Regions from separate parts of the Staphylococcus simulans genome, predicted to be linked through region 3. Evidence: predicted binding sites of a transcription regulator. Region 3 holds the regulator's gene; each other region holds the start of a gene.
The links. Region 3 encodes NrdR, which represses ribonucleotide reductase genes. Its sites were predicted from a motif close to AACACNATATATNGTGTT; they were not measured.
Positions count from the first base shown of each region.

Region 1: nrdI (class Ib ribonucleoside-diphosphate reductase assembly flavoprotein NrdI) is a predicted target of NrdR. The motif match lies at 2,541-2,558, and genes of this name have one in related genera.
Region 2: nrdD (anaerobic ribonucleoside-triphosphate reductase) is a predicted target of NrdR. The motif match lies at 4,503-4,520, and genes of this name have one in related genera.

Region 1 is NZ_CP095100.1:2,231,109-2,237,241, forward strand. Features, by position in the region: gene nrdE (class 1b ribonucleoside-diphosphate reductase subunit alpha) at 1-2,002, opposite strand, end outside; gene nrdI (class Ib ribonucleoside-diphosphate reductase assembly flavoprotein NrdI) at 1,965-2,366, opposite strand; gene MUA87_RS10510 (DMT family transporter) at 3,251-4,138, shown strand; gene queF (preQ(1) synthase) at 4,141-4,644, shown strand; gene MUA87_RS10520 (peptide MFS transporter) at 4,827-6,133, shown strand, end outside.
Region 2 is NZ_CP095100.1:731,100-737,232, reverse strand. Features, by position in the region: gene MUA87_RS03000 (DUF805 domain-containing protein) at 1-421, opposite strand, end outside; gene MUA87_RS02995 (DUF805 domain-containing protein) at 499-1,137, opposite strand; gene MUA87_RS02990 (DNA-3-methyladenine glycosylase) at 1,391-2,005, shown strand; gene nrdG (anaerobic ribonucleoside-triphosphate reductase activating protein) at 2,080-2,607, opposite strand; gene nrdD (anaerobic ribonucleoside-triphosphate reductase) at 2,610-4,457, opposite strand; gene MUA87_RS02975 (hypothetical protein) at 4,919-5,398, opposite strand; gene fni (type 2 isopentenyl-diphosphate Delta-isomerase) at 5,791-6,133, opposite strand, start outside.
Region 3 is NZ_CP095100.1:1,261,262-1,267,394, forward strand. Features, by position in the region: gene polA (DNA polymerase I) at 1-1,062, shown strand, start outside; gene mutM (bifunctional DNA-formamidopyrimidine glycosylase/DNA-(apurinic or apyrimidinic site) lyase) at 1,078-1,950, shown strand; gene coaE (dephospho-CoA kinase) at 1,977-2,591, shown strand; gene MUA87_RS05850 (glyceraldehyde-3-phosphate dehydrogenase) at 2,751-3,773, shown strand; gene nrdR (transcriptional regulator NrdR) at 3,918-4,391, shown strand; gene MUA87_RS05860 (replicative helicase loading/DNA remodeling protein DnaB) at 4,391-5,821, shown strand; gene dnaI (primosomal protein DnaI) at 5,823-6,133, shown strand, end outside.

The DNA of each region.
Region 1 (6,133 bases), 970 kb from region 3:
ATTCACGTGTAGAGATTTCTGAGTTAACGTAAAGGATTGTTGAGATACCTTGGTCAACGTGTTGTTGAATTGTTGCTACTAAATCAATTAAACGCATTTGATCTGTATTGAATGCTGATTTGTAGTACCACATTGTTTGTGGTGATAAGAATGGCATTGGATAGAATGTTTCTGCGTTGCCATACGTACGACGTTCGATTTGGTCAACAATCGGCATTACTGAACTTGTTGCGTTTTGCACGTAAGAAATACTTTGTGTTGGCGCAATCGCAAGACGATAAGCATGATATAAACCATATTGCTTAACATCTTCTGCTAAAGCTTTCCAATCTTCTGCAGTAGGGATTTCTAAACCTTCAAATAAAGGTTTAACTTTTTCGTATTCAGGCACGATATCCGCTTCTGTATACTTTTCAAAGTATTTACCGCTCGCATAATCTGATTTCTCGAATTCTTTATAAGCTTCGCCGCGTTCTTTCGCAATTTGCATTGAACGCTCGATTGAGTAATAGTTCATCATCATGAAGAACACATTTGCGAAGTCTTTTGCTTCTTCAGATTCATAACCGATTTGGTTCTTCGCAAGGTAACCATGCAAGTTCATAACACCTAAACCAACAGAGTGCAATTCACTGTTTGCTTTACGTACACCTGGTGCGTTTTGGATGTTTGCTTCGTCACTTACAACTGTTAAAGCATCCATACCTGTGTGTACAGAATCTCTGAATTTACCTGATTCCATCACATTGACAATGTTTAATGAACCTAAGTTACATGAAATGTCACGTTTGATTTCATCTTCCACACCATAGTCATTGATAATAGATGTTTCTTGTAATTGGAAGATTTCAGTACATAAGTTACTCATTTTGATTTGTCCAATGTTTGAGTTGGCATGTACTTTGTTTGCGTTATCTTTAAACATTAAATAAGGATAACCTGATTGTAATTGTGTTTGAGCAATTGTATTTAACATTTCACGTGCATCTTTTTTACGTTTTAAGACATTCGGATTTTCGACCATTTCATCATAGTATTTATCAAGATCGATATCATCTAATGTTACACCGTATTCATTGTAAACTGTGTGTGGTGCGAACATGTAGAAGTCTTTACCTTCTTTTGCAAGTTCAAAGAATTTAGCAGGTACGATTAAACCTGTAGAAATTGTTGCTAGACGAAGGTCTTCATCTGCGTTTACTTTTTTCGTATCTAAGAATTCTTCAACATCATAGTGGAAGATGTTTAGGTAAACAGCACCAGCACCTGGTCTTTGACCTAATTGGTCTGCGTAACTGAAGCCGCCTTCAAGTGATTTTGCTACAGGTAAGACACCTTTTGCGACACCTTTGATTCCTTTGATTGCTTCACCACGTGCACGAAGTTTAGATAAGTTGATTGCGACACCGCCGCCGATTTTACTTAATTGTTTCGCTGTTGAATCAATAAAGTTGATAGAATTTAAGCTGTCATCTACTTCTAATAAGAAACATGATACAAGCTCACCTCTACGGGCACGGCCTGCGTTTAAGAATGTTGGTGTTGCAGGTTGGTAACGTTGTTCAATCATAGATGAAATAAATTGTTTTGCTTGCGCTTTGTCACCATCTGCTAAATAAAGTGCGACAATAGTCACGTGTTGTGTATAGTCTTCTAAATATTGTTTTTTATCGTTTGTTTTTAATGCATAATCTTTAAAGAATTTACTTGCTGACATATAGCTCGCAAATGTAAATGGAATACTGCGTGCATATTCAGTAATTTCTTTTAAGTCTTCTTCACTATATGTTTGGAATACATCTACATAGAAATCATTATCTACAAGATAGTGCAAACGTTCGATTTCTGAATCGAAATAAATCGTATGATCTTTGATTTCTTCTAAATAAACTTCTAGCGCTTCTTGGTCTTTTTCTAAGCTGAAGAAACCATTTTCTTTACGCTTTGTAACCTCATTATTTAACTCAATATGATTGTATTGCTTTTCGTTCATAGTCTTCATATAAATGCCCCACCTTATCTTTAAACTCTTCTACGTCTTTCTTTGTACCTTGTACTTCAAATTTCATTAATAGCGGAACGAGATATTCTCGAGAAATGGTCTCGCTGGCTTTCGCAAAGTTTTGACCCCAGTTACGGTTACCACTGCCAACCACTGCTCTGATCATGTTTCCGTTATGACTTAAAAATGTTTTGACAACATCTGGCACTTCTCCAAAGCCGATTGTACTAGTGACCAATACATAAGGCTCATCCAAGCGCACATCCGCGCAGTTATCATTTGTAATCTCTAAAGTGTCCTCAAATTCAGTTCTTGCAACAAATCGTCTCACGTTACCAGTAAATGAAAAATATACTACCTTCATTGAATCACCCGCTTTCTTACAAAGAACGCGCTTAATCGTCACATAGCGTCATGCACATATTATTCATAATTAAAAAACATGCCAGGCTGCCGTACTGGTATTGCTGTTTCTAAAAAGAAGTTGTGACTGCTGCATGTTTTAGTTTATTTCGATATGTTAAATGCATTGCTCCCTGCCACTACATATTGTGTTGGTAATCAGTTAACCGAGTATTCCTTCACAATACTCTTGTCCAAATAAGTACAATTACTCATATTTCTATTTGCTTAGACATGACTTGTCATCACAACTTTGAACACGATTTCTCAACTATACAGAACATATTGGTTAAACCCCTAACCAATCTGTTCATCTTGCAAATTCTGTGTGAAATTGCCTTAAAATAGTGAAATATAATTTTCTTATTTTTGGACTCGACCACAATATATAGTGTTAGGTTCCGTTCTTCAATACTATATTATGTGATTCATTATACCGAACACCTATTATAATTTCAAAGAGATTCACCCGCTAAAATTTTCTTTAAATTTGTCAAAATTGATGAAAGTAGCGTCATCTCTATGCTTGGCGTTCTTAAATTTTTCCAAAAATCATTTTAAAATAAATAATTGTAATTTTGCTCTTGATTTTTTGAGAATTTGTGTACCGCTTGTTATCACAAGATTTCGCTGATTTGCGTCATGAAAGGCTTAACACAATTTATTCATAAACACAAAATAATCATTCCTTTCAGTTAGTGACGTGTCATTTAATCCAATAGATAGAACGTACGTTCGGTTTATAGTATACCATGTTCATTTTCTTTAGCAAGTCTATATAGGCACTTATTTCTATATATGCTAAGATGATATACGTTAAGTTTTGAGGAAAGTTGAGGAAAGTATATGGATCCAAAAATAAAAGGAATCATTGCGATACTTGTTTCAGCTATAGGATTCAGCTTTATGTCCCTATTTTTCAGACTTGCTGGTGATTTACCCGTCTTCCAGAAGTCACTCGCTAGAAACTTAGTCGCAATGCTCATCCCACTGTATTTCTTATATAAATACAAACAACCCATGTTTGGTAAATTAAGCAGTCAGCCCTTATTAATTGCACGTTCAACCCTTGGTTTAATCGGTGTCTTATTCAACATTTACGCTATAGACCATATGCTGTTAAGTGACGCAGATACATTGATGAAGCTTAATCCTTTCTGGACGATTTTACTCAGTATGATTTTCTTGCATGAGAAAATCCGTAAATATCAAATTACAGCGATGTTAGTCGCAATTGTCGGTATGTTATTTGTTGTACAACCGCAATTCTCTTCAGAAATGATTCCAGCTATCGTCGGATTATTCTCAGGTATCTTCGCCGCATCAGCTTATACTTGTGTACGTGCATTAAGTACAAGAGAAGCACCTTATACGATTGTCTTTTACTTCTCTTTCTTCTCAATTATTGCTTTAATTCCATTCGTTATCTTTACGTATGTACCGATGTCAGGCCTACAAATGATTTATTTAGTAGGTGCCGGCTTATCAGCTGCTGTCGGTCAAATCGGAATTACACTCGCATATAGTTTTGCACCTGCAAAAGACATTTCAATCTTTACGTATGCTTCCATTATCTTTACAGCATTAATGGGTATCATCATTTTCGGAGAATCACCGGATTTATATGCTACACTAGGTTATGTCATTATTATCAGTGCCAGCTACTATATGTTCGAAAAAGCACGCAGACAAAGCAGAAAACCAGTACAATCGTCTCATAGAGGAGGAAAATAAATATGTCACAACAAGGCAGAAGCAAAGAAGATTTAGAAGATCTTACATTGCTTGGTAATCAAAATAACCAATATGACTTTAATTATCGTCCAGATGTGTTAGAGTCTTTCGATAATAAACATCAAGGACGCGACTACTTTGTAAAATTCAATTGCCCTGAATTTACATCATTATGTCCGATTACAGGCCAACCAGATTTCGCTACTATCTACATTTCATATATTCCGAATATCAAAATGGTAGAATCTAAATCATTGAAACTTTATTTATTCAGTTTTAGAAATCATGGTGATTTCCACGAAGATTGTATGAATATTATTATGAATGACTTAATTGAATTAATGGATCCGCATTATATTGAAGTTTGGGGTAAATTCACGCCACGCGGCGGTATTTCTATCGACCCTTATACAAACTATGGCCGTCCTGATTCTAAGTATGAAAAAATGGCTGAATATCGCATGATGAATCACGATTTATATCCAGAAACGATAGATAATAGATAATTGCAGATTTATTTGAAGAACAACCTGATTAAATTCGGGTTGTTTTTTATTTTGTGGGAAGCGGATACATAACTTTTTATTACAAAAAATGTAAAAGGTAGCTTCATTAATTTTCAGAATTTTCTTGTATATACACTTTTAATAGCTTAAAATTATTTTAAGTCATTCTTAGGGGGAAATTTATGAACAAGAAACAATATACACGCGAAGAAGTTATTCAAAGCACACCACGAACTGGTTTCTTTGGTCATCCGAAGGGATTAAGCACCTTATTCTTTACTGAGTTTTGGGAGAGATTCAGTTACTATGGTATGAAAGCTATTTTAGTTTACTACCTGTATTATTCTGTGGCTAAAGGCGGATTCGGATTAGATGAGTCTGTAGCCATGCAGATTGTTGCTTTATACGGAACGTTAATCTATATGTCTGGGGTTATCGGGGGCTGGATTGCTGACCGTATCACAGGAACACAACACGCTGTGTTCTTCGGCGGTATTCTCATTATGTTCGGTCATATTATTTTAAGTTTACCGGGCAGCCTAACCGCCGTTATGATTGCTTTATTACTCTTGATTATCGGGACAGGTTTGTTAAAACCAAACATTTCTACAACAGTCGGCGAATTATACGATAAAAATGACAACCGCGTTGATGCAGCCTTCACTATTTTCTACATGGGGATTAACTTAGGTGCTTTAATTTCACCTATTTTAACTGGTTACTTACAAACACGTGTTGGTTTCCATGCTGGTTTTGCAACAGCAGCTGTCGGGATGTTTATCGGTTTAGTTGTTTACTGGTCTAAACGTAAAAAGTATTTAAATTTAGCAGGGTTATCTGTACATAATCCATTAACTAAAGAAGATACTAAGAAATTCTCTTTAATTGCTTTAGCAATCGTCGCAGCGTTTGCCATTTATTTAATCGTTTTAAAGTCATTCAATGCATTAACAATTGAAAACTTCAGTTTATTAGTTACATTTATCGGAATTGCTTTACCAATTTACATTGTAGTTTACATGCTTGTCAGCAAGAAAGTGACACCAGAAGAAAAATCTCGTGTCGGCAGTTATGTACCGTTATACATCACTTCTGTAGCTTTCTGGATGATCCAAGAGCAAGGTTCTACAATCTTGGCAAACTTTGCAGATAAGAAAACAGAATTAAGCTTAGCTAAATTAACAGGCGGCGCGATTCATTTCGATATTCCAGCTGCTTGGTTCCAATCATTGAACCCTATCTTTATCGTAGCGTTAGCACCACTCTTTGCGATGTTATGGGTCAAACTCGGCAAACACAACCCACCTACTGTCATTAAATTCGCATTAGGTGCCATCATCGGTGGGGTTTCATATTTAATCATGGTCGTTCCTTTAGCTGGCGGATTAGCACCTGGAGAACTGATTCACCCTATCTGGTTAGTCTTAAGCTTCTTATTAATCACAATCGGTGAGTTATGTATCTCACCTGTCGGTCTAGCTACTACGAC
Region 2 (6,133 bases), 530 kb from region 3:
TCACCCAAATTACAAATACTAGCTGTGCAATAGAGATAATGGCATCTACAATTGTAGCAAACATGCCATCTCCTAAATCCACAAATAAAAGAATACGTTCTATTACTAATAGCGCAGAAAAGATAATTGGGACCACCATTGTATTGCCTGTATCATGGAAACGTCTTGCAAGCAAAGCGACCCATGGAATGAAGCTTGCGATTTCAAAAAGTGTTGTTAAACCAAAAGAAGTATTATCAAAACTTTGATTCAAACCTAATAAAGCATCCAGACTATTCAATACAATGTTAATAATCATTGTCCATAGTACCATAAACCAGAACTCTGAACGTCGTGATCTCCCGTTGAAATCAATGTAACGTTTCCAGAATAAAACAAAAGCTTCTACGAATCCGACACTCTTTTTGTGTTGTTCATGCATCGTATATCTCCTCCATTTTTTAGATTCTATATGAACTACTTTCTAATAGATGCTTATCTCAATAAACGCTAGCAAAATTAAAAATCTGAACCTGAATCATGACTGGTCGTACTGCCTTTTGTCGATTGAACTGATTTAGCATGAGATGTATTAGAGGCTGGCGTATTACCTTGTTCAAAACGATGCACATAAGGACTGCGACCATACTTATTATCTTTATCTTGACTCGGTAGACAAAGCACTACAAGAACATAAATCCACAAACCTAAATAAACCAAGCTGATGATTAAAAATATAATTAACGCTGGTGTTAGTTCAGTTGATTCATCCATATTAAGTACAAAATTAAACACATTCATCACAATGCTCAATACGAACATAACAATCGGCGTCACCATAGTTCTGCCTGTATCATGAAAACGTCTGATCATAACAGCCCAAGTTGGAATAAATGTAGCTAAGGCAAACAATACATAAACCAACATGCAGATGAGGAATAAAATCATACCCATAACTGCTACTCCACTGGAATCAACTGCAGCCCCACCGACTAAAAATATGGTTCCTAAAATCATCACAAAAGTTAATGGCGCATATAAAATCAACATCCATAACGCCGCAAACCAATATTCTGAGCGTGTCGATCTGCCTGTAAAATTAACATAATTTTTCCAGAAAAGTTTAAACGCTTCTAAAAACCCAACACGTCTTATCATACTCATCCTCCTCTCTCTAACTTTTTGTTTTACGATACTTCTATGTATTACAACTTACTCTTTTATGTCTTTTAAAAGGTAATAGTTATTTAAAACTATTCTTTTTTATTTTAACAGACTTATTGTAAAATTAGCATAGTTTTTCTGAACTTTACAATATCTACAAACTTCTTCTTCAAACGAAATATTGTTATTCCTTATCATCTTTGCGTAAAATAGAAAGTACTGTATTAAATAGATGAGGAGGAAAGTCATGGATTTTATTCATCGCACAACCGAGGAAATCGCACGTGATCTATTAGGAGTTAAAGTCCAATTCGACGATGGTGAACAAACGTATGCAGGTTATATCGTTGAAACAGAAGCCTATTTAGGCGATGTTGATCAAGCTGCTCATACGTACAATGGACGAAATACACCTCGTGTACAATCCATGTATAAAGATGGCGGTACAATCTATGCACATGTCATGCATACACATCTATTAATCAACTTTGTGACACAACCAGCAGGTACTGCCCAAGGGGTACTAATCCGTGCACTAGAACCCGAAACGATTACTGAACAAATGAAAGAAAATCGTAACGGTAAAGATGGTATAGACTTAACAAACGGTCCAGGTAAATGGACACGTGCCTTTAATATGACAATGGCCTTAGATGGTTTTAAATTAAATGAAGGCCCTCTAAAAATCGATACAAAACAACGTCGTTATCCAGTTGACATTGTTGAAAGTCCACGTATCGGCATTCCTAATAAAGGCGAATGGACACATAAACCATTACGCTTTACTGTAGAGGGTAACCCTTACGTTTCACGTATGCGGAAATCTGAGATGAAACCCGCACAAGAAACTTGGAAATCTTAAATGGATACTAAATTTAATAGTTATTGATAAACGAAAAAAGTGGTCCTCCTTATGTTCAGGAGAGACCACTTTTTTCATATTTCTATAATGGTATTTGTTTGTAGAGATAAAGGTACATTGATGACACGTTGATTCAGCGAACCTTTGAATGCTAAGCCTGGTTGATAAAGTTGTTGGACAAAAGGTCCATCTACTAAGACATCAATTTGTTTTAGAAGTTCTTTACGTGCTTTTGTATTATGTTTTAAATTCTCAAACATAAAACCAGACCAAACCCAAATCGTTTTAGTATGACCAAAACGTGCTCTGAATGCTTCAATCAAGGGTTGGATAATGTCTATATTACAAAATGGTTCGCCGCCTAACAGGCTTAACCCAGCAATATAATCTGGTGCACAAGCATCAAGGATTTGAGTCAACATTTCATCTGTAAAAGGTGTGCCATATTTAAATTTTTGTGCTGCGACATTATAACAGCCGGCACATGCAAAAGGACAACCTGATACATACACACTGCATCTGACCCCTTCTCCATCCACAAACGATTCTTCTTCAATCTTTGCGAGATAACCTTGTCCCGTTTCAACTTGTGCATATAACATCGTTATTCGTTTCCTTTCATATGTTTCACACGTGCAGCAATTTCTTTATGACGCCCTTCAATCGTTGGTCTTTGAACAGGATTACCAAGATAACCGCAAGTTCTTTTAACCACATCTACTGTATCAGGATCATGATTACCGCAATGTGGACATTCATAGCCATGTGCTGTTGTTTTAAAGTCCCCTTCAAAACCACATTCATAGCATTTGTCTATCGGCGCATTCGTACCTAAATAACTGACTTTATCATATGAATAGTCCCATACCGCTTCTAGCGCCTTTGTATTATGTGTCAATTTAGGATATTCACAATAATGAATATAACCGCCACTCGCTAAGAAAGGATAATCTTTTTCAAAATCCAATTTTTCAAACGGTGACACTGCTTTACGTACATCGTAATGGAAAGAGTTTTGGTAATAGCCTTTATCTGTAATATTTGGGATTAATCCAAAACGTTCTGTATCCAAACGACAGAATCGATCTGTTAATGATTCACTTGGTGTACTGTATAAGCTGAAGAAAATATCGTAATCATCTGTCCATTGATATTGGAAATCTTTCATGCGTCTTAAAATGTCTAATGTGAATGTTTTCGCTTCTGGATTTGTTTCCCAGTTAGGTCCATAAAAAACAGTTGCTGCTTCATAAAGACCAATATAGCCCATTGAGATAGTTGCGCGTTTATGTTTGAATAATTCCATCACATTATCATCTTCTTTTAAGCGATTGTGGAATGCACCGCTTTTATAAAGGATTGGTGCGTTATTTGGAATCACAGATTGAATACGTTCAATGCGATAAACTAATGCATCATGAATCAATGTCATACGTTCATCAAGTAATCTCCAGAATGCAGCTGGATCGCCTTCTGTTTCAATCGCAATACGCGGTAAGTTCAAAGTAACAACACCTAAATTACAACGACCGCTGTTTTCATTTTCACCTTTTTCGTTTTGCCATGCTGGTAAGAATGAACGACAACCCATTGGCGCTTTAAAATCACCTAAAATTTCAACGGTTTTATCATAGTTCAAAATATCTGGATACATACGTTTAGTAGAACATTCTAAAGCTAACTGTTTTACATCATAGTTGATATCTTCAGGCGCAAAATTGACACCTTTTTTAATGGAGTAAACCAATTTAGGGAAAATGGCAGTCACATGATGATGCCCTAAACCTTGAATACGAGTTTTCAAGATTGCCTTTTGAATCATTCGGCTGTATGTATCTGTGCCTAAGCCGAAACCTAGTGTCACGAAAGGTGTTTGTCCATTAGACGTATAAAGTGTATTAATTTCATATTCTAAACTTTGCATCGCATCTTTAATATCTTTTTCAGTTTGCGTACGGACATAATCATCCAATTGTTCAGGATATACAAACTTTTCTCCGATTTCGCGATGTTTTCTGGCGTTACATTCTGCATATTGACTTAATACTTCATCAATACGATCAACTGTACAACCACCATATTGACTGCTTGATACGTTCGCAATAATTTGAACGATTTGAGCTGTCGCAGTTTGAATGGACTTTGGTGATTCTACTTGTGCATTACCAATTTCAAACCCTTTTTCCAACATCCCTTTAATATCAATCAAGCAACAGTTTGTTAGAGGTTGGAATGGGTGATAATCTAAATCATGGAAATGAATATCTCCATTTAAATGTGCTGCTGCCACATGTTTTGGTAATAAGTGTTCTAAGGCATATGATTTTGAAACGACACCTGCAGTTAAGTCACGCATTGTCGTAAATGTTTCACTGTCTTTATTCGCGTTTTCATTAACTACTGTCGGATCTTTATTAATTAAGCGACTTAAGCTCTCTTCTAGTTTCAACATAGAATTCCCCTTTTCTACTATATCTTGTGTTCTAAATACTAAATTACCACAATATATAGAATTTAGAAGAGGATAGCCATACTTTTAACAGATATGTCAAAATGTTGTGGCTTTATTTTGAATAGAGTATTTAGGACGACTCTATTTCCAACTTTTTCTAACTACGCAAAAATGCCCTCATCTATATATCATAGACAAGGACATCTCATCAATTCACAAAAACTATTACAATCTGTAAATAGTCTACCCTAAGTTTCTAAATCATTTTGCTTATTTAATCTGTCACATTGCTTATGTTGGAGTCACACACAAACAACTGTCAAGACTCATCCTTTATTACTTTGGATGTAATCATTCATGTATATATGTTAACATTCTTTGAAAAAAGTTAGTGTCCATATTTTAAAATTTAGAGTTGAAGCACTGTATGATAGTTTATTTAACAGTCCGACCACTCAAAATCACGTAGAAGTTTTTAAGATAAAGCATTCATTAAAAATACGTTCAATTTTGAAATTTTGTAAATTATGATGAGTCAGTTGACAGCTTAAATAAGCAGTATATATATAATTCTCGCCACTAATCAAATAGTTGGTTATGTCGTATATATATTTTGTCGATGAACGACTCAACTCTATACGCAAATCCTGATTGATGTCTATTATCATAGCGGTATTTGTCTCGGGTGTTATGACAACCAAATGATACTTCACATTATTTTCAGCACGATCAACTTTAAAAGTATGACTGGCTGTAATAATATTCGTGTTGATATTGTTTTCGAGAGAAACATTCCAATTATTTAACTCAACTTCTATACTGATGTGTAGCCCTGAGATGTGATGTTGGTTCTTATCATAATAGTATAAAAACGGTTCAACAACTGGTGATGTCGGTTCTATCAGCACGGTTTCTTTGAATTGTGAATAACTAGGTCTCACTCCCTGACCCCCTTCGACAGAGAATTAATATACTCCTATTATAAATTCAGCTCAGTTTCTAAAGATAGATATAAATCAATACACATTTATGTCAAAATGTTTCTTATAGGTACTAAATAATACTCATCTGTAATTTTGTTATTTACCAATCATTTTATTTTGTACAATCCATCATTTTTTATGAATCTAATTGCTTTGTGCAAATTAATGTTCTATAATAAGTGTAAGCGTTGCCAGAGCCTATGGACTCAAAGGTCCAGCTCTTCGTGATTGCCTATACCAAAACCAATTTGTTACTAAAAAAGCGGTTCAACCCTCTACCAGTTGAACCGCTCTCCTTATATTTCCACTTATTTTTGTATATTTTCATACAATGATTTTTGTGCTATTTTCTAATTTAATCCACGTTGTTCTATCCAATTTTTTAGATATTGATCAAAAATGACTGACGTTTGTTGTAAATCTTGAACATTTGATGCATCCAACATCGTCGCAATTCGTTTCATTTGTTCAAGAAACGCTTCTACATATTCTACAGTTTGTGTAATCCCATTATTTTCAACTTGTTCTAAGAAAGGTCGAGACATACCTACTGCATCTGCACCTAGCGCAATACATTTCACAGCATCCAGCGGGTTACGTACACCGCCGCTCGCAAATACAGTCATTTTATTTTGTAGTGATTGGCTTTCTAATAAAGATTCGACTGTTGATTGTCCCCAATTTTGAAGGTAA
Region 3 (6,133 bases):
GGTGAAGAATTCAATATTAATTCACCGAAACAATTGGGTGTCGTATTATTCGAAAACTTGAAGTTACCAGTTATCAAGAAAACGAAAACGGGTTACTCAACTGCAGTAGATGTTTTAGAACAACTACAAGGCGAACATCCGATTATCGAAGATATCTTAGAATATCGCCAGTTATCTAAATTACAATCTACTTATGTAGAAGGCTTACAAAAAGTGATACAAGATGATAATCGCATTCATACACACTTTAACCAAACACTTGCACAAACAGGACGTCTGTCATCTGTCGATCCTAACTTGCAAAATATTCCTGTACGTTTAGAAGAAGGTCGCCGCATTAGAAAGGCCTTTAAACCTGCAGAAGCGGATAACGTTATTCTTTCAGCGGACTATTCTCAAATTGAATTACGCGTACTTGCTCATATTACGCAAGATGAAAGCATGATGAATGCCTTCAGAGAAGGAAGAGATATTCATACAGCTACAGCCATGAAAGTCTTTGGTGTAGAAGCAGACGAAGTAGATGGTTTAATGCGTCGACAAGCTAAAGCTGTAAACTTCGGAATAGTATATGGCATTAGTGATTATGGTTTAAGCCAAAGTTTAGGTATTACGAGAAAAGCAGCGAAGAAATTTATTGATGATTATTTAGATAGTTTCCCAGGCGTTAAACAATATATGAGTGATATCGTTAAAGATGCGAAAGCAAAAGGTTATGTAGAAACATTATTACACCGTCGCAGATATATCCCTGATATTACAAGCAGAAACTTTAATCAACGCAGTTTTGCAGAAAGAACAGCTATGAATACACCAATTCAAGGCAGTGCTGCAGATATTATCAAACTAGCAATGGTTAATTATGATAAAGCTGTGAAAGAAACAGATTTCAATGCACACTTATTACTGCAAGTACACGATGAGTTGATTTTTGAACTGCCAAAAGATGAGGTAGAAGCTTTCAGTGAATTTATTGAAGATATTATGGATAATGCCATTGAATTAAAAGTACCATTACAAGTGGATACTAACTATGGTCCAACATGGTACGATGCAAAATAGAAAGAAGGTCGCAAATTGCCTGAATTACCAGAAGTAGAGCACGTTAAAAGAGGGATTGAACCCTTTGTGATCAATCAAATTATTGAAAGTGTTGAGTTCTCGGATAAAGTCATCGATGGAAAAGCGAGCGGTAGAGACACAATTATTAAACAAATTGATTTGCCGATGTTTAAAAATCGTACAGAAGGCTATAAAATTACACGTGTGGAACGCAGAAGTAAATATATTCTTTTATATTTAGAGAAAGATGAAGATAAAAGAGTATTAGTCAGTCATTTAGGAATGACTGGTGGCTATTTCGTAGTCAATGACTTAACGGAGATTATTGTACCGAATTATCAAAAACATTGGCACGTCAATTTCAAACTTAGTAACGGCAAACAATTAATCTTTTCTGATATTAGACGCTTTGGTGAAATTAAAAATGTTGATGATATTACAGCATACACGTCATTTGAAAAGATGGCTCCAGAGCCTTTTGATGACAATGCATACACACACTATCAAAAACAATTAGCATTGCCGAAGTATCAGAATAAGCCGATTAAACAAGTTATCTTAGATCATCATGTTATTGCAGGTTGCGGTAATATTTATGCTTGTGAAGCTTTATTTAATGCACGTATTCATCCAAAACGCAAAGTTAATACTTTAACGAAACAAGAGCAAAAGCGTGTATTTGATGAAGTAGTGGCTGTTCTAACATTAGGTATTGAACAAGGCGGAACCAGCATTTCTGATTATCGCCATGCAGATGGTCAAACTGGACATATGCAGGAGTATTTAAATGTATATAAAAAGAAAATCTGTCCTGTATGTGGCGGTCCGATTGAGACAGAAGTGATAGGTGGCAGAAACAGTCACTTTTGTCCAAACTGTCAAAAATAAATAAATTGAACGAGGGAGATTAGATTATGCAAAAAGTAATTGGTTTAACAGGCGGAATCGGAACAGGTAAATCTACTGTATCTGAATTGCTTGCAGTCCATGGTTTTAAAATTGTGGATGCGGATATTGCGGCAAGAGAAGCGGTAGAAAAAGGTTCTGAAGGTTTAGAACAAGTCCGCCAAGTATTTGGCGATGAAGCGATAGATGAAAATGGTGAAATGAATCGCAAATACGTCGGTGAAATCGTATTTAATGATGACAAAATGCGAGAGAAATTAAACCAAATCATACATCCTATCGTGAGAGATTTAATGGAAAGACAAAAAGAAGCTTATTTAAAAGAAGGCTTCAATGTAATTATGGATATTCCATTATTATTTGAAAATAACCTTCAAGATACTGTTGATGAAACATGGTTAGTCTATGCTTCTGAAAGTATTCAAGTGGAACGTTTAATGGAACGTAATGACTTAACACAAGAAGAAGCGAAAGCGCGTGTATATAGTCAGATCTCTATCGACAAAAAACGTCGTATGGCAGATCGTGTTATTGATAATCGCGGTACGTTGCTAGAGCTTAAACAAAACCTTGAAGCATTGTTGATGGAGGAAGGTTATATTCAAAGTTCTGAAGAGGTTTAATGTGAATATGATTTTAATCTGAACATGAATACAAAAAATTGCTTATCATTAGTGATAAGTAATTTTTTTAATTATTTTGCTAAAACGCTTTCATTTTAACGTGAATATGTTATACTGATTCCATAAAGTATAACACATATAAAACGAGGGGTGCTTTTTATGACAACGAATATTGCAATTAATGGAATGGGACGCATTGGGCGCATGGTTTTGCGTATTGCTTCTAAAAATGATGATTTAAATGTAGTGGCAATTAATGCGAGTTATCCTCCAGAAACGATTGCACATTTAGTAAAATACGATACAACACATGGTAAATATGACGGTGATGTAGAACCGACAGAAAATGGTATTCGTATTGATGGTCATGATATTAAATTAGTTTCAGATCGTAATCCAGAAAATTTACCTTGGAAAGATTTAGATATTGATATTGTCATAGAAGCGACTGGGAAATTTAATCACGGAGACAAAGCGGATGCACATATTAAAGCAGGCGCTAAAAAAGTCTTATTAACAGGTCCTTCAAAAGGCGGTCACGTACAAATGGTTGTTAAAGGCGTTAACGATGACAGCTTAGATGTTGAAGAATTCGATATCTTTAGTAATGCTTCATGTACGACAAACTGTATCGGTCCAGTAGCAAAAGTATTAAACGACAACTTTGGAATCGAAAATGGTTTAATGACTACAGTACATGCGATTACAAACGACCAAAAAAATATTGATAACCCACACAAAGATTTACGCCGTGCGCGTTCTTGTAACGAAAGTATTATCCCAACTTCAACAGGTGCTGCAAAAGCATTGAAAGAAGTTTTACCTGAATTAGAAGGTAAATTACATGGTATGGCACTTCGTGTTCCTACTAAAAACGTTTCATTAGTAGACTTAGTAGTAGACTTAAAAGAAGATGTAACAGCTGAGCAAGTCAACAAAGCATTTGAAGATGCTGACTTAGAAGGTGTATTAGCTGTTTCAGATGAGCCACTAGTATCAGTTGACTTTAACACAAACCCTAACTCAGCAATCGTTGATTCAATGTCAACGCTTGTAATGGATGACAAGAAAGTTAAAGTGATTGCATGGTACGACAATGAATGGGGTTATTCTAACCGCGTTGTTGATATTGCAGTTCAAATTGGTGAATTGTTAAAAACAAAAGAAAAAGCAACAGCTTAATTGAAACTGCTGTCATAAATTTTTAACCAGTTAATCAGAAGTAGGGCTCTGATTAACTGGTTTTTTTATGTGCTGGCTTCCTTTCTTTTGTGACTTGCACTTTTATAGTATAATAGGCGTAATCAATTAAAGAGGTGAAAATGAATGAAATGCCCTAAATGTAATTCTACGCATTCTCGTGTGATAGATTCTAGACATGCTGATGAAGCCAATGCCATTCGCAGACGTCGTGAATGTGAAAATTGCGGCACTCGTTTTACTACATTTGAGCATATTGAAATGAGTCCGCTTATCGTAGTGAAAAAAGATGGCACACGTGAGCAGTTTTCACGTGACAAAATATTGAATGGGCTCGTTCGTTCGTGTGAAAAGAGACCAGTCGGTTATCAACAGCTTGAAGATATTACAAGTAAAGTAGAATGGCGTTTAAGAGATGAAGGCCATGCAGAGGTTTCTTCAAGAGAAATTGGCGAACATGTGATGAATTTATTAATGCATGTGGATCAAGTATCCTATGTAAGATTCGCCTCTGTATATAAAGAATTTAAAGATGTCGATCAATTGCTTGAATCTATGCAAGGCATCTTACAAGAAAAGAATAAACGGAGTGAATCTTGATGAAGTTGAGTCAAAATGACTTTGGATTACGTCCGCAAGATCCATTCAAAGTGCTGCAAGCACAAAAACTTTCTGCATCTCAACTCGAAGTATTGAACCGTTTGTTTACACCACTTATTGGCACAACAGCCATCGGTGTGTATCATTATCTTTCTCAGTTTGCAGAGGTTAAACAACAAAAAGACTATACACATTATGTGATTATGAGTGAGTTGAAATTAAACCTAGGTCAATTCAGAGAAGAAATGAATCGTTTGGAAGCGATTGGACTGATTAAAACCTATGCAAAACATGATGAAAATCAATCACAATTTGTGTATTTGTTAGTCGATCCGCCATCACCTAAAACATTTTTCAATGATCCTATGTTATCTGTTTATCTCTATAAAGAAGTTGAGGGTAAACGTTTCCATGAATTACGTCGTTATTTTGAATCGACACAAGTTGATTTATCAAATTATCATGAAGTGACAAGAAATTTTACAGATGTTTTTAAAGTACCCAATCATGCGTTAGATAAGGTAGATACGACACATCAAATAACAGAAACACAAAAATACGATGGTATGAACTTAGACCGTGTTCACTTTGACTTCGAATTGTTGTATCAATTACTAAGCAATCATTTTGTCAGTGCAGAAATAATAGAAGAAAAAACGAAACATCTCATTACACAACTCGCTGTGCTATACGGTATAACGCCGGAAGGGATGAAGAATTTGATTTTAAAATCGCTGACAAGTGCACAAAAAATTTCGTTTGAAGAATTGCGTAAACAAGCGCGTGCGTTTTATGCGATTGAACACGAAAATCAATTGCCGTCTTTAGAGGCGCAAGCAGAACCTGTTCGACCAGAAACTGCAGAAGAGGCACAAATAGAAATCAATTCTATTCCTCAAACAGATGAAGAGTTTAAACAATGGTTTAAATTAATGGATAATTTAAGTCCGATTGATATGTTGACAGGGTGGTCGGGTTCAGAACCGACACCTCAACAAAAATATATGATAGAAGACATAATCGTGCGAGAACAATTACCGTTTGGTGTAATTAATATGTTATTACAATACGCCATGTTAAACAGTGGGATGAAATTGACTAAAAAGTATATATTAGAGATTGCATCAAACTGGAAAAAATTGGAAATCAGTTCTGCAGAAGAAGCCTATCATCATGTGATGAAGTTGAAAAAGGATGAACAAGCACGTCAAACTAAAAGTTATCAACAACAAAGCGGTCCAAAACGCTTTAATAATAGAAGAAATCCTGTATCAAAAGAGATTACACCTGATTGGCTGTTGAATCGAGAACATGAAAAACGTCGTAAGAAAGGTGAAAAACGTTCATCCGCTTCAACCGACCAATCTCTCGCGCAAGATAGTGCAGCCTTTTTACAACACTTAAAAGAAACATGGAAGGAGGATGAATAATATGAAACGTTTCAGCAATATCATGCAGACATCTCCAGATTTTCAAAAAAGATTTGAGAAAATCAAAAGAGATGTAATTAATGATCCTGACGTTAAACGCTTCCTAGAAGAACATCAATCTGAAGTAACGAATCGGATGATTGAAGAAGACTTGAATATTTTGCAAGAATATAAAGACCAGCAAAAACATTATGATGGCCATGAATTCAAAGATTGTCCTAACTTTGTTAAAGGTCATGTACCTGAACTCTATATTGAACATAACAGAATTAAAATCAAATACCTTCCATGTCCATGCAAAATCAAACACGA